One region of the Paenibacillus agaridevorans genome, then DNA from elsewhere that is predicted to be linked to it. Evidence: a T-box and tRNA genes for the amino acid it is inferred to sense, from the RefSeq annotation. Region 1 holds a T-box; the other holds one or more tRNA genes.
What was found. The T-box of region 1 lies ahead of ileS (isoleucine--tRNA ligase). A T-box ahead of a tRNA ligase gene usually reads a tRNA of that ligase, here a tRNA-Ile.
Positions count from the first base shown of each region.

Region 2: it has a tRNA-Ile gene. The T-box ahead of ileS (isoleucine--tRNA ligase) is inferred to sense a tRNA for this amino acid. The anticodon was not compared.

Region 1 is NZ_CP075889.1:1,607,183-1,626,826, reverse strand. Features, by position in the region: gene KJW29_RS06375 (methyl-accepting chemotaxis protein) at 1-1,356, opposite strand, end outside; gene pyrE (orotate phosphoribosyltransferase) at 1,527-2,174, opposite strand; gene pyrF (orotidine-5'-phosphate decarboxylase) at 2,167-2,901, opposite strand; gene carB (carbamoyl-phosphate synthase large subunit) at 2,925-6,152, opposite strand; gene KJW29_RS06355 (carbamoyl phosphate synthase small subunit) at 6,139-7,284, opposite strand; gene KJW29_RS06350 (dihydroorotase) at 7,337-8,623, opposite strand; gene KJW29_RS06345 (aspartate carbamoyltransferase catalytic subunit) at 8,719-9,621, opposite strand; gene pyrR (bifunctional pyr operon transcriptional regulator/uracil phosphoribosyltransferase PyrR) at 9,627-10,199, opposite strand; gene KJW29_RS06335 (LL-diaminopimelate aminotransferase) at 10,635-11,876, opposite strand; gene KJW29_RS06330 (RluA family pseudouridine synthase) at 11,973-12,929, opposite strand; gene lspA (signal peptidase II) at 12,907-13,434, opposite strand; gene KJW29_RS06320 (TraR/DksA C4-type zinc finger protein) at 13,664-14,392, shown strand; gene KJW29_RS06315 (DUF5665 domain-containing protein) at 14,641-15,054, opposite strand; gene ileS (isoleucine--tRNA ligase) at 15,142-18,234, opposite strand; T-box leader at 18,293-18,596, opposite strand; gene KJW29_RS06305 (DivIVA domain-containing protein) at 18,710-19,207, opposite strand; gene KJW29_RS06300 (YlmH family RNA-binding protein) at 19,370-19,644, opposite strand, start outside.
Region 2 is NZ_CP075889.1:7,850,144-7,854,676, forward strand. Features, by position in the region: rRNA gene KJW29_RS31425 (23S ribosomal RNA) at 1-2,171, shown strand, start outside; tRNA gene KJW29_RS31430 (tRNA-Ile) at 2,293-2,369, shown strand; tRNA gene KJW29_RS31435 (tRNA-Asn) at 2,407-2,482, shown strand; tRNA gene KJW29_RS31440 (tRNA-Ser) at 2,486-2,573, shown strand; tRNA gene KJW29_RS31445 (tRNA-Glu) at 2,578-2,652, shown strand; tRNA gene KJW29_RS31450 (tRNA-Val) at 2,658-2,733, shown strand; tRNA gene KJW29_RS31455 (tRNA-Met) at 2,751-2,827, shown strand; tRNA gene KJW29_RS31460 (tRNA-Asp) at 2,862-2,938, shown strand; tRNA gene KJW29_RS31465 (tRNA-Phe) at 2,954-3,029, shown strand; tRNA gene KJW29_RS31470 (tRNA-Thr) at 3,044-3,119, shown strand; tRNA gene KJW29_RS31475 (tRNA-His) at 3,126-3,201, shown strand; tRNA gene KJW29_RS31480 (tRNA-Gln) at 3,230-3,304, shown strand; tRNA gene KJW29_RS31485 (tRNA-Lys) at 3,314-3,389, shown strand; tRNA gene KJW29_RS31490 (tRNA-Leu) at 3,399-3,484, shown strand; tRNA gene KJW29_RS31495 (tRNA-Leu) at 3,498-3,584, shown strand; tRNA gene KJW29_RS31500 (tRNA-Gly) at 3,591-3,665, shown strand; tRNA gene KJW29_RS31505 (tRNA-Arg) at 3,677-3,753, shown strand; tRNA gene KJW29_RS31510 (tRNA-Pro) at 3,760-3,833, shown strand; gene KJW29_RS31515 (GNAT family N-acetyltransferase) at 3,953-4,501, shown strand.

The DNA.
Region 1 (19,644 bases):
TTCCGTTACGAGATCGTTAATGCCTTCCGCAGATGCGAGAGAGCTTGCGGCAAGCTTGCGAATCTCGCCGGCAACGACTGCAAAGCCTTTGCCATGTTCGCCGGCGCGAGCAGCTTCGATAGATGCGTTAAGCGACAGAATGTTCGTTTGGTTCGAGAAAGTCGTAATGTTTTCCGCGATGGAGCCGATCTGTCCGGAACGCTTCTCGAGCGTTTCAATAATGCCGGAGAGGCGATGAATGACATCAACCATGCCTTGCATTCGTTCTTCCAAACGATTCAGCGCTTCACGGCCTTCGTCTGCTTCTATCGAAGTGGAAGCGGAGTGATCCGCCATAGTCGACGTATTTTCCGCGATGCGGCCGATGCCAACCGTCATCTCTTCGATGGCGCGAGAAGTCTCTGCGGCGCCCCGTGCCTGCATCTCGGAATTTTGCGTTACTTCCGCGATTTGTCCCGCCACATGCTCCGATGCCGCCGCGGACTCCGATGCAGCGATCGATAAGCGCGTGGAGGAACTTTTAACTTCGGAGGCGTTCTTGACGACGCCCGAGATCAATCCATGCATCCTCTCGATCATGTCGTCCACGGAATGGAGGATCCGTCCAAGCTCGTCTTTGCCATACTTGGCGGCGCGCGGCGATGTCAGATCTCCTTGGCTCACCAGGTTGGTCTTTTCGAGTACTTTTCTGATCGTAGAGGTCATCGCGCGCGTAATCAGGATCAGCATAACGAGAAGCAGCAAAGTAACGACGATGACAGCGACAAACGTAAAGAGCTGCGAGGAGTCCAGGTTTGATTCGATCTCCTCCATCTTCTCGTCCGCAAAGGCTTCAATGTTCTTCACGACTTCGTCTACGCCGGTGCGGGCGGTCTGGAACAAGGAGTCGACTTCCGGATTTACGGCAAGCGGTTTGCCGTCATTTGCTGCCGCAGAGGCCGCCGAAAACCATGCGTTATAGTTGTCATCAAACGAATTCAAAATGTCGCCGACTTTCGCAGCGGATTCTCCTTTGTCCAGTTGGAGCAATCCAGCGGATTCCATCAACGTCTTCGCGGAAGCGACTCTCTCGATTGCTTGATCCTTGTTCGCAATCATCTCTTCATTCATCGTTTTTAGCGAGGCCGCGTCCAACGCGCCCGATTCGATCAGAAGATAAGCATTGTTGGCTTGATAGAGATCGCGGTCTGCATTAAGCATGAGCCTGCTAACCTGATTGGAGGTTTCGTGTATGGACGACTTCATATCGTCGAATACTTTCCGTTGCTCTCCCAAAAGCATAAGTCCGGTCATCGTATAAAAAAACAAAGGAACAGCTGCCAAAATAACCAATTTTAAACCAACTGAAATTTTCATATTCGTCTCTCTCCTCGTCTTATTACCGATACTTATTTATCGGATAAAACGAAGGCAATATGTAACAGCAACCCTAAACTTTTTAAATTTTATTTGTCGAAAAAAAACGTTCCGGCTCTCAACCGGAACGTTCTTTATTTCGGGTGCTTCAAGTACGTCAGAGAATATCGTTACTTCCCGAACGATTGAGGATTTTGGCGCCATGCTTGAAGCGTCGCTACATCAGCTTCTGCCACGAGCCCTTGCTGCGCCGCTTCTTGTATAAGCGCCGAGTAGTTCGACAGCGTCTCAAGCTGGAATCCATCATCTTCGAAGGACTTTGCGGCGGAATCAAATTGATACGTGAAGATCGCGAGTACGGCCAGCACTTCGCCGCCCGCTTCACGAACGGCTTGAGCCGCCTTCAGCGAGCTGCCGCCCGTCGAGATCAGGTCTTCGATGACGATAACCTTCTGACCTTCGGCGATGCGGCCTTCGATCTGATTCTGTTTGCCATGTCCCTTCGCCTTATCGCGAATGTATGCCATAGGCAGGTTCAGCTTCTGCGACACCCAAGCGGCATGCGGAATGCCCGCTGTCGACGTGCCCGCAATGATCGCTGCATCTTGATAACGCTCGCGTATGATCGTCGCGAATCCCTCTGCGATCATATCGCGAATCTCGGGATAACCCATCGTCAAGCGGTTATCGCAATAGATCGGCGATTTGAGACCCGATGTCCATGTAAACGGTTCGTTCGGACGAAGCGCAACGGCTCCAATCTTCAGCAGGCTCTTCGCGATCTCTTGGGGCAAATTCGATAATGTCAGCTTAGTCAACTGCAATCAGCTCCTCGATGATAGATTCAATCGCGGCGCGCGGCTCCGGCGACGCCGTTATCGGTCTTCCGATAACCATGTAATCCGTTCCTTGGCGTAACGCCTCGCCCGGTGTCATGATGCGGGATTGGTCTCCGACATCAGAACCGGCAGGACGTATGCCAGGCGTTACCGTGACGAAATTAGCGCCGCAAGCGGACTTGATCGCGACGACCTCGGACGGTGAAGCGACGACGCCTTGCAGACCTGCCGTTCTTGCCAACTTTGCATAACGAATGACCGACTCTTCCACTGGGCCGGGTATGCCGATCTGTTCGTTCATAACAGAGACGCTCGTGCTCGTAAGCTGCGTCACCGCGATGACCGCTGGCGCGGTACTGCCGTTAGGGAGCGCTGCTTGAACGCCTTCCATCGCAGCCTCCATCATGGCTGTGCCGCCCCCTGCATGGACATTAAACATATCGATGCCCAGCTTCGTTACGCTGCTCGCTCCGCCTTTGACGGTATTCGGTATATCGTGCATTTTGACATCCAGGAAGACGTAATATCCGCGTTTCTTAAGGCTCTCCACAAAGGATGGGCCTGCAGCATAAAACAGCTGCAAACCCACCTTCATATAACAGGGAATGCCCTTCAGCTCCTCGATCAGTCGTTCGGCCGCCGCGGCGTCCGGATAATCCAGAGCCACCATGATGCGTTTCGCGGCCTGTTCGCTTGTCAGCTTCATCTGCAATTCCCCCTATTTACTTGTTATTTGCCGGATTTGCTCAGCACAGGCATGGCATGGGACGAGAAGTTGATCGTCTCCATCATGCGGAGAAGCGCACGGACCGTATCAAGCGATGTCATGCAAACGACTCCGTTCTCGACTGCTTCGCGGCGTATGCGGAAGCCGTCGCGCTCAGGCGCCTTGCCTTTCGTCAGCGTATTGACGACGAATTGCGCTTTGCCTTCGCGGACCATGTCTAGAATGTTCGGCGAACCTTCGCTCAGCTTGTTCACGCGTTGCACATACAAGCCTGCAGCTTCCAGCGCATCCGCCGTACCGCCGGTTGCCATAATTTTATAACCGATTTGGTTGAAGCCTCGAAGCAGCTCCACCGCTTCTTCTTTGTCCTTGTCGGCCACGGTAGCGATGATAGTTCCGGATGTCGGAATTTTCATGCCTGCGCCGATGAGACCTTTGTACAGTGCTTTCGCATACTGCACGTCGCGTCCCATTACTTCGCCCGTCGACTTCATCTCCGGAGTCAGCGTCGGGTCGACGCGGCGCAGCTTGGCGAAGGAGAAGACCGGCACCTTGACGGAGACGTATTCGTCTTCCGGCCACAGACCGTCCACATAGCCCTGAGAAGCAAGCGTTGTGCCGAGAATCGCTTTGGTCGCCAGGTTCGCCATCGGCAGGTTCGTCACTTTGCTCAGGAACGGAACCGTACGGGACGAACGCGGGTTAACCTCGATCACATACACTTTCTCATTGTGAATTACGTATTGGATGTTAACGAGACCGATGACCTCGAGTTCTTTCGCGATCTTGATTGTAATTTCAACGATCTGCTGCTTGATGTCATCCGAGAGCGATTGCGGCGGGTAGACCGCAATGGAGTCGCCGGAGTGAACGCCTGCGCGCTCGACATGCTCCATAATGCCCGGGATCAGAACCGTCTCTCCGTCGCAGATCGCGTCGACTTCCGCTTCCTTGCCCATCATGTAGCGGTCGATCAGTACCGGATGCTCCGGATTGATCTTCACGGCTACTTCCATGTAGTTTAGCAGTTCCTCATCGGAGTATACGATCTCCATAGCCCGTCCGCCCAGAACGTACGATGGACGTACAAGCACCGGATAACCGAGCTTCTGTGCCGTTACAACCGCTTCTTCGACCGATGTTACCGTGCTGCCTTCCGGCTGCGCGATGTTCAGCTTGCGAAGCAGCGCTTCGAACTTCTTGCGGTCTTCCGCCGCGTCGATGCTCTCCAGGCTGGAGCCCAAAATGCGTACGCCTGCTTTAACCAGAGGCGCAGCAAGGTTGATTGCGGTTTGGCCGCCGAATTGCACGATTACGCCGATCGGATTCTCTTGTTCGATGACGTTCATAACGTCCTCGAAGAAAAGCGGTTCGAAGTAGAGGCGGTCGGAAGTGCTGAAGTCCGTCGACACCGTCTCCGGGTTGTTATTGATGATAACAGCTTCGTACCCCGCGTTCTGGATCGCCCACACCGCGTGAACGGTCGAGTAGTCGAACTCGATGCCTTGACCGATCCGGATTGGACCGGAGCCGAGTACGAGAACCTTTTGTTTAGTCGTCTCCGTCACTTCGTTCTCCACCTCGTACGTGGAGTAGTAGTACGGTGTAGTCGCTTCGAACTCGGCCGCGCACGTATCAACCATCTTGTAGACCGGCTTTAGTCCATTCTGCAATCGGAATGCGCGAACCTCCGCTTCTGTTGTATGGCTGCCGTTCGGGAAACCTTCCTTGCGGATTTCCGCGATGGAGCGGTCGGAGAACCCTTTGCGCTTCGCTTCGTACAGGGTTCCCGCCGACAGCGTTGCTTCCTTGCGCAAACGGTCTTCGAAAGCGACGATGGACTCGATTTTGTCAAGGAACCACCAGTCGATTTTCGTGATGTCTTGAATCTCTTGCAGGGAGAAACCGCGGCGGAATGCTTCCGCTACGAGGAACATGCGCTCGTCATCCGGCTTCTCCAGGCGATTGCGCAGTACCGACTCTTCCAGAGAACCCGCTTCCTTGAGATGCAGACGGTGAGCGCCGATCTCCAGTGAACGAACAGCTTTATGGATGGATTCTTCGAAGGTGCGGCCGATGGCCATAACTTCGCCGGTAGCTTTCATCTGAGTTCCGAGCTTGCGGTTGGCGCTAACGAACTTGTCGAACGGCCAACGCGGAATCTTCGATACGATATAGTCGAGCGTCGGCTCGAAGCATGCGTAAGTTTGACCCGTAACCGGGTTAACCAGCTCATCCAACGTGTAGCCTACCGCGATCTTCGCAGCCATCTTCGCGATCGGATATCCCGTCGCTTTGGAAGCCAGCGCGGATGAACGGCTTACACGCGGATTCACTTCGATGACGTAGTATTGATAGCTGTGCGGATCCAGCGCGAATTGCACGTTGCAGCCGCCTTCGATATTGAGCGAGCGGATGATTTTAAGCGACGCGGAACGAAGCATCTGGTACTCGCGGTCGGACAACGTCTGCGAAGGCGCAACTACGATGCTGTCGCCCGTGTGCACGCCGACCGGGTCGAAGTTCTCCATATTGCAGACGACGATGCAGTTGTCGTTCGCGTCGCGCATCACTTCGTATTCGACTTCCTTCATGCCGGCTATCGACTTCTCGATGAGACACTGGCTGATCGGGCTGTAGCGAATGCCGGAAGCCACGATTTCGCGAAGCTCTTCTTCGTTCGCGCAGATGCCTCCGCCTGTACCGCCAAGCGTGTACGCAGGCCGAACGATGATTGGATAACCGATGGAGTTCGCGAAGTCGACGGCGGCTTCAACCGTCGTAACGATCTCGCTCTCAGGCACCGGCTGCTCCAGCTCGCGCATCAGTTCGCGGAACAAGTCGCGGTCTTCCGCTTTCTCGATGGCGATTAGCTGCGTGCCAAGAAGCTTAACGTTCTCGCGCTCCAACACGCCTGCACGCGCCAGCTCTACTGCCATGTTAAGGCCGGTTTGACCGCCAAGCGTCGGCAGCAAGCCGTCAGGACGTTCCTGGCGAATGATCTGGGAGACGAACTCCAGCGTGATCGGTTCGATATAAACCTTATCCGCCATGTTCGTATCGGTCATGATCGTAGCCGGGTTGCTGTTAATAAGCACAACCTCGTAGCCTTCTTCTTTTAGTGCCTGGCAAGCTTGCGTACCGGCATAGTCGAACTCCGCCGCTTGTCCGATCACGATCGGCCCGGAGCCGATCACGAGAATTTTTTTCAATTCATTATTTCTGGGCATACTCAAGCTCTCCTTTCAACGTCTCCGACAAGACGGCTTGACGAGGTTTTTGCGGGTTGTTTTTTTTGTGCTCGCGGATCATCTCAAGGAATTCGTCGAACAGGTAGCTGGAATCGAACGGACCAGGCGCTGCCTCCGGATGATATTGAACGGAGAAGGCAGGGTGCACGTTATGCTTCAAGCCTTCGATTGTTTTGTCATTGTTGTTGATGTGCGTAACTGTCAGCTGCGTGCCGTGAACCGTATGGTCAAGCACCGTATAGCCATGGTTCTGCGATGTAATGTAGCAGCGGTTTGTAGCCAGCTCCTTGACAGGATGGTTGCCGCCGCGATGACCGAATTTCAGCTTGCCCGTATCTGCTCCGCAAGCCAGCGCGAACAGCTGATGACCAAGGCAGATGCCGAAGATCGGGAATTCGCCGATCAACTCGGAAATCATCTTCACGGCATGCGGTACGTCTTTCGGGTCCCCAGGGCCGTTGGACAGCTGTATGCCGTCAGGTGCCAAGCGGCGAATCTGGTCTGCCGTCGTGTCATGCGGAACTACGACTACGTCGCAGCCGCGTTGCGTCAATTCGCGCAGGATGCCGCTTTTGGCGCCAAAGTCGACCAATACGATGCGCTCGCGGTTGCCAGGACTGGAGAAAACATTTTTGGTGGATGTGCGTGCTACCTGATCTCTCAGCAGTTGAGATGCGTTCAGGCGTTCGGCCAGTTCTTCCACTTTTTCGTTGCCAGTCGTGATCAATCCTCTCATCGTGCCGAAATGACGTAGCTTGCGAGTCAGCATGCGCGTATCGATATCGCTGATGCCGGGAATGCCGTACTCCTTCAGCAGTTGCCCCAGCGAATATTGCGCGCGCCAGTTGCTCGGAACAGGCTCATGGCGGCGAACGACGAAGCCGTGAATGTGAGGGCGCAGCGCTTCGAAGTCATCGCGCGTAATGCCGTAGTTGCCGATCAATGGATAGGTCATCGTAACGATCTGTCCGCAATAGGATGGATCGGAGAGCACCTCTTGATAACCTGTGATACCTGTATTAAAAACGACCTCGCCCGTCATTTGCGTTTCCGCACCGAAGGACAGACCGGTGAACAACGTTCCGTCTTCCAACAATAATCTTGCTTGCATCCGTCTCACTCCTCAGCTGTTAGTAAGGTTGTTCAAACATCTATTTCCAAAGTTATTTCGACCAAACAATGTTTCCATTCACGATTGTCGTTACCGGCCAACCCTTGAGCTGCCATCCGCCGAAAGGCGTATTGCTGCTCTTGGACAGCGTATCTGCCGGATTTACCGCTCTTTCGCTCTCCAGATCGACGATCGTGATGTCGGCAGGCGCCCCAACCTCCAGCCTTCCCGTGTTTAACCGGAACACGCGTGCAGGGTCCTTCGTCATTTTCTCCAGCAGGAATCCGAGACTCCAGCGGCCGGTTTCGACGAACTTCGTGTAGAGCAGCGGGAATGCCGTCTCGAAGCCAACGATCCCAAATGGCGCAAGATCAACTCCGCGAGCCTTCTCTTCTGCGCTGTGCGGCGCATGGTCGGTGACGATCATGTCGATCGTGCCGTCCTCCAGACCCTCGATTACGGCTTGAACATCGCGCGGCGTGCGAAGAGGCGGGTTCATCTTCCAGTTAGCGTCATCGAGCCCCGGGATATCCTCATCCGACAAGATCAGGTGATGCGGGCAAACTTCTGCGGTAATTTTTGTACCGACCGACTTGGCCAGACGGATAAGTCTGACCGACTGCTCCGTGCTGACATGGCAGACATGGTAATGAACGCCGGTAGCTTCGGCCAGCAGAGCGTCGCGGCCTACATGGATGGCTTCCGATTCGTTCGGGATTCCTTTGATGCCGTGCTTGCGGGAGAATTCGCCTTCCGATGCCCAAGCGCCCTCCACAAGCGTATCATCCTCGCAGTGTGCGATGACCGGCATGTCGAGCGATCGAGCCAGCGCCATCGCGTCTTTCATCATCTGCGCATTTTGTACGCCTACGCCGTCGTCCGTGAAACCGATCGCGCCTGCTTCCTTAAGAGCGGCGAAGTCGGTCAGCTCTCGGCCCAGTTCGTTCTTGGTGATGGCTGCATAAGGCAGCACCTTTACGATACCGGCATTTTTCGCTTTGTCGACCACATATTTGACCGTCTCCGGCTTATCGATGACCGGGCGCGTGTTCGGCATGCAGGCGATTGTTGTAAATCCGCCTTTGGCTGCGGAGCGCGAGCCCGTAATGATGTCTTCCTTATGTTCGAAGCCCGGATCCCGCAAGTGTACGTGCATGTCGATAAAGCCTGCCGACACCAGCTTGCCTCCTGCGTCCACAGCATCTGCCGAGCCTGTGTCGACATCCGCTCCGCTATCGAGAAGCTCGGCTATGATGCCGTCCTCGATACGGATATGTTTGCTCTCGAGACGTTTTGTCCCCTCGTTCCAGACATTGCCGTTCTTAATCCATAATGACATGTTGACATCTCCATTCGACCCAAAAGTCCGATTCTGTCTCGCCTGCCTTACAAGAGGCTCTTATAATGAAGCTGGACAGCTGACCAGCTGATTGTCTAACTTAGCGCCCGCTCCACAACCGCCATTCTTACCGGAACCCCGTTTTCCATCTGCGGGAAAATTCTCGATTGCGGATGCTCCACCAGCTCGTCGTCGATCTCCACGTTCCGATTTACTGGCGCCGGATGCATGATGATGGCATGCGAATTCATTCGCGAAGCACGTTCCGCCGTCATTCCGAACTGTTCGCGATAGGATTCCGCCGAGTTCAGCATGCCGCTCTCATGACGCTCCAGCTGTACGCGCAGCATCATGACGACATCAGATTGAATCGCTTCTTCTATCGGAATATATGGTGCATCCAGTTCCATCGCTCTCATATTGTCCGGGGCGCAGAAGCTGACGTTCGCTCCCATCTTGCGAAGTCCGTACAAGTTGGAACGCGCTACTCGGCTATGCAGTATGTCCCCGATAATGGATACGTTTAGCCCTTGCAGGCTGCTGCCAAAATGTTTGCGAATCGTGTACATATCCAGCAGCGCCTGTGTCGGATGTTCATTATTGCCGTCGCCGGCGTTAATGAGCGGCACCTTGATCTTCTCGGCCAGTTCAGCGAGAACGCCGATCGGCTTTAGCCGGATAATGCCGACGTCTATGCCCATGGATTCAAGAGTGCGCACCGTATCGTAAATCGACTCGCCCTTCTGCACGCTGGAAGCAGCAGCGGAGAAGTTGATCACTTCCGCTCCAAGCCTTTTTTCCGCGACTTCAAACGAAAAGCGTGTCCGCGTGCTGTTCTCGAAGAACATGTTTGCAGCGAATTTTCCAGCCATATGCGAGTGCACTTTGGATGGATGGTTCTCCCAGTATGCCGCCCGATCCAAAATACCTTCAATTTCCGCCTTGTTGAGCTCTTTCAGACCGAGCATGCTGCGCTCCTTCAGTTGCGTTACCGTCATGCCGCTTACCCCCTATGATGAATGATGGTCACTTGATCCTTCAAGTCGATCTCCTGAAGCGATACTTGGATTTGTTCTTGTTTGGAGGTTGGCACGTTTTTGCCGACAAAGTCCGGCCGGATGGGAAGTTCGCGATGGCCGCGGTCCACGAGCACGGCAAGTTGAATGCTGCGCGGTCTCCCGCAATCCATCAGCGCGTCCATGGCAGCCCTTATCGTACGTCCGGTATATAATACGTCGTCGAACAGAATGATCCGTTTGTCCTTCGTCCGGAATGGGATTCCGTCAATCTCGCCGAGTGCGGCAGCCGATTCCATCTTGGCCGTCGCAACCGATTCGTCTTGGCGATCGTCCCGATATTGCGTAATATCAAGTTCCCGTACCGGTACCGGCTTGCCTTCGATCTCGCCGATGCGTTCGGCTACCCGATTTGCAATGTAGACGCCGCGAGTCCGAATGCCGACGATTACGCAATCGTCAATGCCCTTGTTCTTCTCGACGATTTCATGAGCGATCCGCGTAAGCGCACGACGTATCGCCGTATCGTCCATAATGACCAGATGTTCTTCTTCTGCCATGTCCGCGCTCCTTTCTGCCTCGCCTCATCCGATGATTCCTTGTCGTCCAACATTTAGCGCGTCCCGACGTCGGTCATACAAAAAGACTCCATGCGAAGATGTCCGCAAGGAGTCTGTGACCAGTCGGGAAAAAATCGGAGCCCACTCGTCGCATCATGATTTCGAAAACACGAATGCGGGTGGATTGTCCAATTCCGTCCATTAATGACCAATATTCACGCTACCTTGCCAGCCTCTCGGGACTGAGTTAAAGGTTCTGCTTAGTATCATTGGAATTATCCCACGTTCGACAAGCAATGTCAATAGTCAAAGCCATCATAGCCGATGTTGTCGAATGAAAACGGTTGGTTACAGAAGTCGTGGTTAGTGTTCGTCCAATCCGGCAGCCTATTCAAGGGTAGCGTTGGCAATACGTTCATGTTCGATCAAACTGCCTTACAAGCTCAGCTTGCGGATCCGTTCGACCGCCTTAACCGTGTTCTCGCGGCTGCCGAATGCCGTCAGGCGGAAGTAGCCTTGACCGCTTTGACCGAAGCCTACGCCCGGAGTACCGACGATATTGGCTTCGGACAAAAGTTTGTCGAAGAAGCTCCAGGAATCCATGCCTTGCGGCGTCTTTAGCCAAATGTAAGGAGCGTTTACGCCGCCGAACACTTCCAGTCCGATGGAAGCGAGACCGTCGCGGATAATGCCCGCGTTCGTCATGTAATAGTCTATCAGCTCGGAGATTTGTGCTTTGCCCTCCGCGGAATAGATCGCTTCGGCGCCGCGTTGCGTCACGTAGGAGACGCCATTGAATTTCGTTGTATGGCGTCGATTCCACAGGTCGTTGATCACGACGGAGTTGCCGGCAGCGTCAAGGCCTTTGAGCCCGCGCGGCACTACCGTGTAAGCGCAGCGTACGCCAGTAAAGCCGGCTGTCTTGGAGAAGCTGCGGAATTCGATCGCGACTTCCTTGGCGCCTTCCACTTCGTAGATGCTATGCGGAACGTCATCCTCCTGGATGAAGGCTTCGTACGCGGAGTCAAACAGAATAAGGCAATTGTTTTCGCGAGCATAGTCTACCCAAACCTTCAACTCGTCCTTCGTCAGCGTCATGCCAGTCGGATTGTTTGGATAGCACAGGTAGATCAGATCCACTTTGCGGTCCGGCAGAAGCGGCTTGAAGTCGTTCTCCGCCGTGCACGCCAGGTAGACGATATTATCGTAGCGTTTCGTCTCCCCGTTGTACTTTCCGGAGCGTCCTGCCATAACGTTTGTATCTACATAAACCGGGTATACAGGATCTTGAACCGCTACAATGCTGTCCGCGCTAAAGATCTCCTGGATATTGCCTACGTCGCACTTGGAGCCGTCCGACACGAATACTTCATTCGACGCGATTTCCACGCCACGGCTCCTGTAGTCGTTTTCGATGATCGCATTGACCAAAAAGTCGTAGCCTTGCTCCGGGCCATAACCTCGGAACGAAACCGGCTGCGCCAGCTCGTCTACCGCTCCGTGCATTGCTTTAAGCACAGCTTCCGGCAAGCCGCGCGTTACATCGCCGATACCCAGACTAATAATTTCGGCTTGGGGATTCTCTTGCATAAATTTCGTACGGCGTTTTGCGATTTCGGAAAATAAATAGCTGCCTTGCAGCTCCAAATAGTTCTGGTTAATGGATGTCACTTGCATTCACCTGTCCTTGTTTCGATTTTTATCCGATTGAATATAGGATATCGTACTTGGACGACAAGCATCATGCAGAATGTGAGCAAAAGTTTGCACTTGTTAGCGGTGACGCAGATTAACCAGAATTTGTTCCATATCGCTTGGCAAGGCTGCTTCAAAATGCAGCCTCTTTCCCGTACGCGGATGCGTGAAACCAAGCACTGCCGCATGCAGGGCCTGTCCGTTCAGCGGAACCGTCTTATTGCGTCCGTAGACTGGATCTCCGGCCAGCGGATGGCCGATATACTTCATATGGACGCGGATTTGATGCGTGCGTCCAGTCTCGAGCTGGAGCTCTAACAGCGAATAGTCTTCGCCGATTCGCTCCAGCACGACGAAATGAGTGACGGCCGTCTTGCTGTTGCGATCCGTGACGGTAAACAGCTTGCGATCGGCAGCATCCCTGCCGATCGGGGCGTCCACGGTTCCTTGGTCATGCGGCAGTTTTCCATGCACGAGCGCGATGTATTTGCGCGTGACGCTATGCTCTTTGAGCTGCTCTGCCAGAGAGACGTGCGCAAGATCATTTTTGGCGGCCATCAACAAGCCCGTCGTATCCTTATCGATCCGATGCACGATACCCGGCCTTAGCAAACCGTTGATTCCGCTCAAGTCTTTGCAATGATACATTAACGCGTTGACAACCGTCCCGGAGGAATGTCCGGGAGCGGGATGGACGACCATCCCTCGCGGTTTATTGATGACGATGAGATCACTGTCTTCATACACAATGTCGAGAGGGATATTTTCAGGCTTAATATCCGCTTCTTGCGCCTCGGGAATGACCAGGACGACGGTATCTCCTTCGCTCAGCTTGTAATTCGCTTTGATCGAACGTCCGTTTACCGTAGCTGCGCCTTCTCTGATCCATTCCTGCACTTGCGTGCGCGACAAGCCGGCTTGTCCAAGCTCGGCAAGTTGATCCACTATAAATTTGTCCGTGCGTTCTCCAGCCGTTTCAGGCCGTATCCGCCATTCCAGATCGTCCTCGCGATCAAGAGACAGGTTGCTGCTCATGTTGTTCGGGCTCCTTGTTTTGCTCTTGGTTTTGTTTTCTTTTCTCATCCCTGGCGACGAGCAGCGTATCCAGCAAAATCAATCCGACGCCGATCACGATGCCGGAATCCGCAATATTGAAGATCGGGAACGTATAGCTGCCAAAGTTGAACTTGAAAAAGTCGACAACCTCGCCGAAGCGAACGCGATCAATGAAATTGCCGACTGCGCCGCCCAGCACAAGCGCGAGGCCCGTCAGCAGAATCGGCTTGCCGGATTTGCGCATGAGCTGAATATAAGTAATCAGCCCGATTAAAATAACGGTCGTAATAATGATGAAGAACGTTCGCTGCTCCTGCAGAATGCCAAATGCGGCGCCTCTGTTCCGGTGCGAAGTGATCAGAAAGAAATTGCCGATCACGCTGATCTCGTCGTACAGCTCCATTCGGGTCGCTACGATTTTTTTGGTAATAAAGTCGAGCACGAACACGAATACAGCTAGCAGATAATACAAGAAAACACGCATGGGATCACTCCTATAAAGTTTGAGATGGCTATGTATTCCGGCACATACGACCGCTCCACATAGTGTAGCACAGGAACGGGTACGGAGCCAACGCGGCGAGGCGGGCATCATGCGGGTACGATGTGCAATAACCAGGCTTCCATGCATGTCCATACTGAAATCCGGCCATTCGGCAGAAACTACGCAGGACAAGACGAAGAATGATCAACAAAGGATGGTGCCCCATTCCATGAACTCATTATCGAAATCGCAACGCGACCTGCTCAGAAGCAGATTAACGGATGACCAAGCCGATATCGAATCACGGTTAGAGCAGAACGAACATGATGGACTGTCCGAAGCTTTGCGCGATTCTACAGGCGAGCTCTCGCCTATCGACAATCATCCCGGAGATGTCGCATCCGAGCTGTATGAACGCGAAAAGGACATTGCGCTTCTGGAGCAAGAGGAGTTGCACCTTAGACGAATCGAAACCGCCCTCGACGCCATGGACAAGGGCAGCTACGGAACTTGCGTCGCATGCGGCAAGGATATACCGTTCGAGCGTCTCGATGCCGCACCTGACACCCTCTATTGCATCGATCATGCACCGCGAAACATCGTGAGCGATAATCGTCCCGTCGAGGAAATATTTCTAAAGCCTCCGTTCGGCAGAAGCAGCCTCGACGAACATGAATATAACGGCTTCGATGGCGAGGATGCCTGGCAGATCGTAGAGCGCTTCGGCAATGCGGATTCGCCTGCCATGTCGGAGAACCGGGACGTCGCCGATTACGACCACATTGGCATAGAAGCGGACGAAAACGACGGCTTCGTGGAGCCGCTCGAAAGCTTTGTGGCAACAGACATTACCGGCCGTCACGTCACGATCGTGCGCAATCGGGAATACGAACGGTACATGCATAGCAACGAAGGCGATTTCGACCTGCAATACGATGATCAATACGATGAGAATTAACGCTTATCGCAAGAACGCTTCATTAATAGTGCGAGTTCAAAAAGTTCGGTTCTCAGTACAATAGCGTATGCTTCCGATGCTGCGTTTTTTTCAAAAACGCTGTAGAAGATTGGATGAAGCTAGAACCTGAGGAGCGGAGCGTAGTGGAAGCTACGTGAGCACCGGAAGGTTCGGCTGAATTCAATATTCGACGTCGAGTAAGCTTCTAGAAATACTTCGTAATGGGAAGCGGACTTTTTGAACAACCTCTAATATTGTTTGCCCTCCAGCTGAATCTGTACGATCTTCACGATATCCGCAATGTAATCGCCGATGATGGGCAGGTTGAGCGCACCGAGAATTCGAAGCACATACAAAATCGTGGCAGCAAAAAAAGTAAATCCAATTGCGATACCGATGCCTCTTGCCGTTCCGGCAAGCAGGTTGCGCCAGATTAGCTTTAAGGGCTTGTTGAGCAGATCGACGTACTCCGCAATATGGGTACGTTCCATATTGGTGGCTACGTTCTCCAGCCTCTTGTCAACGGCTTCCAGCGATCTTTGAAGCACGGTGAGGTCCTTAGGCTCGTGCACGGCAGACTGGGTTTCGTGTTTGGCTTGCTTCGGCTCTTTCCTCGCTTCTTTGTCGTCCGTCCACTTCGAGTTATCCCGTTTCATTCGCATCGCAACATTACACCTCCGTTACAGAACAAGGAAAGCCCGCTCCGCCGGCATGGCGGCAAGCGGGCTTCTCACTCTTATACTATAACCTTAACCCTTGATGAAAATGCCAATTTCCTTATCGCCAAGGGAAACTCGGTCCATGCCTTCCTCTACCCCGAAGGATAGGGATTGAAGCAATACGTTTTCGTTCAACACGCTCTCGAATGTCCGTAGCGCCTCTTGAAGCGTCTGCTCGGCGTCCAGTACAAGGTCGATGCGTTTCTCGATGGGCAGATCCAGCTTCTTGCGCGTGTCCTGAACGGCGCGAATCACCTCGCGAACCCATCCCTCTTGCTCCAGCTCCGGAGTAATGTCGGTATTTAGCGCGACGGTCACGCCGCTGTCCGATGCCGATGCGAAGCCCGACTTCGCTTGTTTCTCCACAAGCAGCTCATCGATGGAGATTTCCAGCGACTCCCCGTCGTTGGTCGAGAAGGAGTAGCCTCCTCCGTTAACAACGGCGCGTGTATCCTCTGGCGTCATGGCTTTCAGGGATGCCTGGATAGGGCCTACGTATTTGCCGTATTTCTTGCCGGCAACCTTGAGATTAAGCTTCAAAGTGAAATCAACAAAACCGCTGTCCGAGGTTTGAACGGTGATGGCCTTGACGTTGATTTCGTCCTTGATGATTTCCTCGTATTCGGCAATCGCGAAGTCGCGATCCAGCGATACGATCAACTCCGATAACGGCTGGCGCGTCTTGATGGATGTTTCGTTCCGCACATTCCGCGCAAGCTCGACAATTTGTTTCGCGCTGTCCATATCCCGTTCCAGCGCGGCATCGATCAGCGATTCATCCACAGCCGGGAACTCGGCCAGATGGACGCTGTCTTCGCCGCCGAGATTGCGGTACACGTCGTCCGCGAGAAGCGGAGCGTATGGGGCGATCAGACGAGATAACGTCATCAGCACGTCGCGCAGCGTCGTATATGCAGCTATCTTATCGGCCGAGAGGCCGCTTCCCCAGAACCGATCGCGCGAACGGCGGATGTACCAGTTGCTGAGCTCATCCACGAAGTTCTCGATCGCTTTGGCCGGATTCAGGAAGTCGTTGCTATCCAAACCTTTGGAAACTTGAGCAATCAGGCTGTTCATCCTCGACGTAATCCAGCGGTCGAGCTTGTTGTCCGATCTACTTGATTTGTGCTGCGCAGGATCAAAGCCGTCAATTGTTGCGTACAAGGCGTAGAACGCGTGCGTATTGACGATTGTGTCTATAACTTTGGACTTTGCTTCGCCTACAATGCCGCGCGAGAATCGTTTGCTGTTCCAAGGTGCGCTGTCTGCAAGAAGCGCCCAACGGAATGCGTCCGTTCCGTACTCGTTGATGATCTCCCATGGATCGATAACGTTACCCTTTGATTTGGACATCTTCTGTCCGTTCTCGTCCAGGATATGTCCCGTCGAGATAACCGCCTTGTACGGCGCCTTGCCATTATAGAGCGTGGATACGGCCAACAGGCTGAAGAACCAGCCGCGCGTCTGGTCGATGCCTTCGCAAATGATGTCCGCGGGATATTGCTCCTCGAACGTCGCTTCATCTCCGAACGGATGATGCTGCTGGGCGAACGGCATGGAGCCGCTGTCGAACCAAACGTCGATTACCTCCGGCGTACGTCTCATAACGGCGCCTTCCGAGAACGGCGACTTCAGCAGAATGTCGTCTACATACGGCTTATGAAGCTCAATATCCTCAGGCACTTCACCAACCGCACGGGCACGTAAATCCGCGATGCTGTCCGGTGCATACTGCTGTCCTGTCGCCTCGCAAACCCAAACGTTAAGCGGCGTGCCCCAGTAACGGTTGCGGCTGATGTTCCAATCGACCAGATCCTCCAGAAACTTGCCGAAACGGCCTTCGCGGATATGGCCCGGGTACCAGTCCACCTTGCTGTTGTTCGCGATGAGCTGATCCTTGACCGCCGTCGTCTCGATGAACCAGCTTTCCGTTGCATAATACAGAAGCGGCGATTTGCAGCGCCAGCAGAACGGATAGCTGTGCTCATAACGCTCCTTGGAGTAGAGCAGCCCCTTCTCGCTAAGCATCTTCACGATGTCGACATCGCAATCCTTGACGAAACGTCCCGCAAGCTCCGTTACCTCGTCTACATAGCGTCCGGCATTGTTTACGACGCTCAGCATGCTGATGCCGTTCGCGCGGGCGACTTTGTAGTCGTCTTCGCCGTGCGCAGGCGCGATATGGACAATGCCCGTACCGCTGCTGTCGCTGACGAAGTCGCCGGCAATAACGATATGGCCTTTCTCGATTGGCACGTATCGGAACGGCGGCTCGTAAGAACGGCCTACCAGTTCCGCGCCTTTCACGGTGGACAGGATTTCGAAATTCTCCTTCAGGACGGACTCCGCCAATGCGGCTGCCACAATGTAAACCTCGCCGTCCTTCGACGCGCGAACATAATCAAGTTCGGCGTTTACGGCAAGCGCTACGTTCGCCGGGAGAGTCCAAGGCGTCGTCGTCCAAGCCAGGATGAATTCGCCGGAATCCTGCAGCTTGAATTTCGCGGTCGCGCTAAGATCCTTTACGTCCTCGTAGCCTTGCGCGACTTCATGCGAGCTCAGCGTCGTCTGACAGCAAGGGCAATACGGGCTTACCCGATGGCCGCGGTACAGCAGCCCTTTTTTGTGAATCGTGGACAAGATATGCCACACGCTCTCGATATATTCGTTCTTCAGCGTAATATATGGATTATCCAGATCCGTCCAGTAGGCGATGCCTTCCGTCAATTCTCGCCATTGCTTCTCGTACTCGAACACGCTGTCCTTGCACTTTTTCACAAAAGCTTCTACGCCGTAATTTTCGATTTCCTGCTTGCCGGAGATGCCCAGCTGCTTCTCGACGCCAAGTTCAACAGGCAAGCCATGCGTATCCCAACCCGCTTTGCGCACGACACGGTATCCGGACATCGTCTTGTATCGGCAAATAAAGTCCTTGATTACCCGTCCGAGCACGTGGCCGATATGCGGCGCTCCATTGGCTGTCGGCGGTCCCTCGTAAAAGACGAAATTCGGCTTGCCGGCCCGGTTCTCGATCGATTTCCTGAACGTGTCCTCTTCTTTCCATTGCGCCAGTACCCGCAGCTCGCGGCTGCGCGCGCGTTCCTTAACGTCTACGCGTTGCATTACTCAACAGCTCCTTCACTTGATATGTCGGCAAAAAATAAAATAAACCCCGCCCCTGTAAAGGGACGAGGTTTGCTCGCGATACCACCCTTGTTCCGCAGCCTGTACAGCTCCACCATAGGAACTCTCCGATCATCCCGACGACGATCAGCGGCTGCGACACCTTGTCTGCGAACCCGACTTCGATTCGCGGTCCCTGTAACGGAGGACTGTCCGTCGACGCTTAATGCTGCACTTCTCGCAGGTTAGGCGGCGCTTCTCGGAGAGGATATTCGGTAACGGCTCATACGCCGGGCTTGCAGCAATCGCCGGCTCTCTGTGGAATGATTCCGATACGTACTTGTTCTCGTCATTGAAGTTACATTCATCTTATGTTGTCTTTAATAGTTAAGTTATAACGAATTCTTGAACGAATGTCAAACGATATTGTCGCAAGATTACTCATGCAAACATCGAAGCTGTCTCCAGCCAGCCCCTAACCCCTCAACAATTCGCGCTCCGAATCGCGGCTGGACGAATCCAGCGTCTCCCAGCCGTCCTGCGACAGCAGCTCTAGCTGCGCTTCCACAAGCGTGCGGAACCGCGCGCGGTAGATCGACGCCTGCTTCTTCAGTTCTTCCACTTCCAGGGCGACCTTGCGGGACTTGTTGAGCGAATCGTTGACGATGCGATCGGCATTCTTCTCGGCTTCCTTAATGATCAGCTGAGCTTCCTTCTTTGCATTGTTGCGTACCTCGTCGGCCGCTTCCTGCGCGACGATAATCGTTTTGCTGAGGGTTTCTTCGATATTGGAGAAGTGGTTCAGCCTCTCTTGCAGCGAAAGCATTTGGTTCTGAATTTCCTTGTTCTCGCGAATCAGGGATTCATAATCCTTAATGACCTGATCAAGGAATTCATTCACTTCGTCTTCATCGTATCCGCGTAATCTGCGGGAAAATTCCTTATTATGTATGTCCAATGGCGATAACGGCATTGGAGCACCCCCTCGTATGAAGTTATTACGTGGCGGACGACGGATTCTCCGTTCGCAATACGCCAGCCTGTTGAAGAGTAGGATTCGACAACGTTATCCCTTTTTCCTGCTGCCGCATAAAACTATTTGTGTACGAAAGCCATGATTTCGACAATAGTTTCCTTACACAAATTTGCCGATAGTGACCCGTATTCGTCCCTTTTTAGTAACTCCTTCTACCTCGAGCACCTTAAATCGGCCAAGCCCCTTAATCGACACGACGTCGCCTTCCTTCAGAGGCTCGGAGGGATCCTCTTCCGTTTTCCAGTTCACTCTGCAGCGCCCGGCTTTGATGGGATCCACAATCTTCGAGCGGCTAATCCGGTAGACGTCGCTTGCGATGCCGTCCAGACGCATGGAAGCGACCGTCAAGCTCATCTCCTCCAGCTTGGGGAGCA
Region 2 (4,533 bases), 2.8 Mb from region 1:
GTAACACGCACTGGAGGCCCGAACCCACGCACGTTGAAAAGTGCGGGGATGAGGTGGGGGTAGCGGAGAAATTCCAATCGAACTCGGAGATAGCTGGTTCTCCCCGAAATAGCTTTAGGGCTAGCCTCGGTTATGAGTGTCGTGGAGGTAGAGCACTGATTGGGTGCGGGGCCCGCCAAGGGTTACCAAGTCTAGTCAAACTCCGAATGCCATTGACATGCTTACCGGGAGTCAGACAGTGAGTGCTAAGATCCATTGTCAAGAGGGAAACAGCCCAGATCATCAGCTAAGGTCCCCAAGTGTGTGTTAAGTGGGAAAGGATGTGGAGTTGCACAGACAACCAGGATGTTGGCTTAGAAGCAGCCACCATTTAAAGAGTGCGTAATAGCTCACTGGTCGAGTGACTCTGCGCCGAAAATGTAACGGGGCTAAACACACCACCGAAGCTATGACATTGCAGCTTGCTGCATTGGGTAGGGGAGCGTTGAATACGGATTGAAGTTGGACCGTGAGGACTGGTGGACTGTATTCAAGTGAGAATGCCGGTATGAGTAACGAAAAGACAAGTGAGAATCTTGTCCGCCGAAAGCCTAAGGGTTCCTGAGGAAGGCTCGTCCACTCAGGGTAAGTCGGGACCTAACGCGAGGCCGAAAGGCGTAGTGGAAGGACAACAGGTTGAAATTCCTGTACCACCGTAAGCCGTTATGAGCAATGGGGTGACACAGAAGGGCAGTGACGCGGGCTGATGGAATAGCCCGTCCAAGCAGTGAGGCTGACTTGTAGGCAAATCCGCAAGTCGTTAGGCTGGGCTGTGATGGGGAGCGAAAATTGCAGTAGCGAAGGTCATGTACTCCGGCTGTCAAGAAAAGCCTCTAGCCAGGTGATGGTGCCCGTACCGCAAACCGACACAGGTAGGCGAGCAGAGCATGCTAAGGCGCGCGGAAGAACTCTCGTTAAGGAACTCGGCAAAATGACCCCGTAACTTCGGGAGAAGGGGTGCCTCGGTAGGGTGAATAGCCCGAGGGGGCCGCAGTGAAAAGGCCCAATCGACTGTTTAGCAAAAACACAGGTCTGTGCGAAGCCGTAAGGCGAAGTATACGGGCTGACGCCTGCCCGGTGCTGGAAGGTTAAGGGGAGCGGTTAGGGGCAACCCGAAGCTGTGAACCGAAGCCCCAGTAAACGGCGGCCGTAACTATAACGGTCCTAAGGTAGCGAAATTCCTTGTCAGGTAAATTCTGACCCGCACGAATGGCGTAACGAATTGGGCGCTGTCTCAACGAGAGATCCGGTGAAATTTTAATACCTGTGAAGATGCAGGTTACCCGCGACAAGACGGAAAGACCCCATGGAGCTTTACTGCAGCTTGATATTGGACTTTGGTACGATCTGTACAGGATAGGTGGGAGCCTTTGAAGCCGGAGCGCCAGCTTCGGTGGAGGCGCCGTTGGGATACCACCCTGATCGTATCGGAGTTCTAACCTGGTACCGTGAATCCGGTACGGGGACCGTGTCAGGCGGGCAGTTTGACTGGGGCGGTCGCCTCCTAAAATGTAACGGAGGCGCCCAAAGGTTCCCTCAGAATGGTTGGAAATCATTCGAAGAGTGCAAAGGCATAAGGGAGCTTGACTGCGAGACCTACAAGTCGAGCAGGGACGAAAGTCGGGCTTAGTGATCCGGTGGTACCGAATGGAAGGGCCATCGCTCAACGGATAAAAGCTACCCTGGGGATAACAGGCTTATCTCCCCCAAGAGTCCACATCGACGGGGAGGTTTGGCACCTCGATGTCGGCTCATCGCATCCTGGGGCTGAAGTAGGTCCCAAGGGTTGGGCTGTTCGCCCATTAAAGCGGTACGCGAGCTGGGTTCAGAACGTCGTGAGACAGTTCGGTCCCTATCTGTCGCGGGCGTAGGAAATTTGAGAGGAGCTGTCCTTAGTACGAGAGGACCGGGATGGACGTACCGCTGGTGTACCAGTTGTTCCGCCAGGAGCACCGCTGGGTAGCCAAGTACGGACGGGATAAGCGCTGAAAGCATCTAAGCGTGAAGCCCCCCTCAAGATGAGATTTCCCAGTATGTAAGACCCCTTGAAGACGACGAGGTTGATAGGTTCGGGGTGGAAGCACAGCAATGTGTGGAGCTGACGAATACTAATCGGTCGAGGGCTTATCCTAATCGCTTATTTGGTCATACAGCCGGTAAGCAAGCTAAAGATTCAGCTAAACTTTCGTATCCAGTTTTCAGGGTGTAATATTCATACAATGAAATCACCCCACAGTGATGTGGGTTTTTTATTGGCCTTTAGCTCAGCTGGTTAGAGCGCACCCCTGATAAGGGTGAGGTCGGTGGTTCGAGTCCACTAAGGCCAACCATTCAAAATCTTACGGCATTATCCCATAGTTCGACTATTCCCTGATAGCTCAGTTGGTAGAGCACTCGACTGTTAATCGAGTTGTCACAGGTTCGAGTCCTGTTCGGGGAGCCATGCAGAGAGGTGTCCGAGTGGTCGAAGGAGCACGATTGGAAATCGTGTATACGGCAACGTATCGAGGGTTCGAATCCCTTCCTCTCTGCCAGTAAGGCCCGTTGGTCAAGGGGTTAAGACACCTCCCTTTCACGGAGGTAACAGGGGTTCGAATCCCCTACGGGTCACCATTTACGGAGGATTAGCTCAGCTGGGAGAGCATCTGCCTTACAAGCAGAGGGTCGGCGGTTCGATCCCGTCATCCTCCACCATAGAATTTCCTTAATGACGCGGGGTGGAGCAGCTCGGTAGCTCGTCGGGCTCATAACCCGAAGGCCGCAGGTTCAAATCCTGCCCCCGCAACCAAATTACCTTGGTTGTATTTTGATAAACATAATGTGGAGCTGTGGTGTAGAGGCCTAACATGCCTGCCTGTCACGCAGGAGACCGCGGGTTCGAATCCCGTCAGCTCCGCCATTTATGGCATCATAAGGCTCGGTAGCTCAGTCGGTAGAGCAGAGGACTGAAAATCCTCGTGTCGGCGGTTCGATTCCGTCCCGAGCCACCATATAACATTCATATGCCGCTGTAGCTCAACTGGTAGAGCAACTGACTTGTAATCAGTAGGTTGGGGGTTCAAGTCCTCTCGGCGGCACCACATATGGCGGTCGTGGCGAAGTGGTTAACGCATCGGTTTGTGGATCCGACATTCGGGGGTTCAATTCCCCTCGATCGCCCCATGTACAACTTTAACGAAATATCCAGTGTTGGGGATTAGCCAAGCGGTAAGGCAACGGACTTTGACTCCGTCACTCCAAGGTTCGAATCCTTGATCCCCAGCCATTTTATTAAGAGCCATTAGCTCAGTTGGTAGAGCACCTGACTTTTAATCAGGGTGTCGAAGGTTCGAGTCCTTCATGGCTCACCAGTTTTATACGCGGTTGTGGTGGAATGGCAGACACGCTATCTTGAGGGGGTAGTGGGCGTACGCCCGTGGAGGTTCGAGTCCTCTCAACCGCACCATACAAATCCATATGCGGTCATGGCGGAATTGGCAGACGCGCTAGATTCAGGTTCTAGTGTCAGCAATGACGTGGAGGTTCGAGTCCTCTTGACCGCACCATGATTTGCGGAAGTGGCTCAGCGGTAGAGCATCGCCTTGCCAAGGCGAGGGTCGCGGGTTCGATTCCCGTCTTCCGCTCCATTTTTATATTTGCGGCCTTAGCTCAGCTGGATAGAGCGTTTGACTACGAATCAAAAGGTCAGGAGTTCGAATCTCTTAGGCCGCGCCATTTTTACGGGATGTAGCTCAGCTTGGTAGAGCACCTGGTTTGGGACCAGGGGGTCGCATGTTCAAATCGTGTCATCCCGATACCAGCAACAAGCGCGTTATCCAAATTGGATAACGCGCTTGTTTTTTGATCACACAGGAATTGATGAGTTTCCGAGCTTGTCGATCCAGGGACTCGTTTATTAGCAAGGATGGTGCAGATGTCGGAGCAGCGAATCTACGTTCGTTTCCCGGAAGAAGCGGACGCTGCGGAACTAGCCGCAATGAATAAGCGCAACCGGACGTTCTTTGAACTATTTTCCCCGAGTACCCCTGAAGCTTTTTATACAGAGGAGCACCAGCTTCAGTTGGTCATAAAGAGCAAGACCGACAGAATGGAAGATCGGCGATATTCTTTCGTGATTTGCCATAAGGATGATGATCGAATTATTGGAAGCATAACGTTATCCTTCGTAGCCCGAGGACCGCTTCAGAGCTGCATGATCGGCTATAGTCTGGACCAGGCTAATAACGGCAAAGGCTATATGACGGACGCAGTAAAGCTGGTCGTGAAGTATGCTTTTGAAGAACTGAAGTTCCATCGGATCGTAGGCGAGGTTTCGCCAAACAATCCCGGGTCAATCCGGGTGCTTGAGAAGGCCGGCTTCCATAAGGAAGGAATTGCGCGAAGCAACTTATTGGTTAACGGGAAGTGGGAGGATCATCAAGTGTTGGCCATTATTAATCCGGCAGACGACAATCGGCCTTAGTTTGTAATATAGCAATCTAAGAGAAGGAAGGG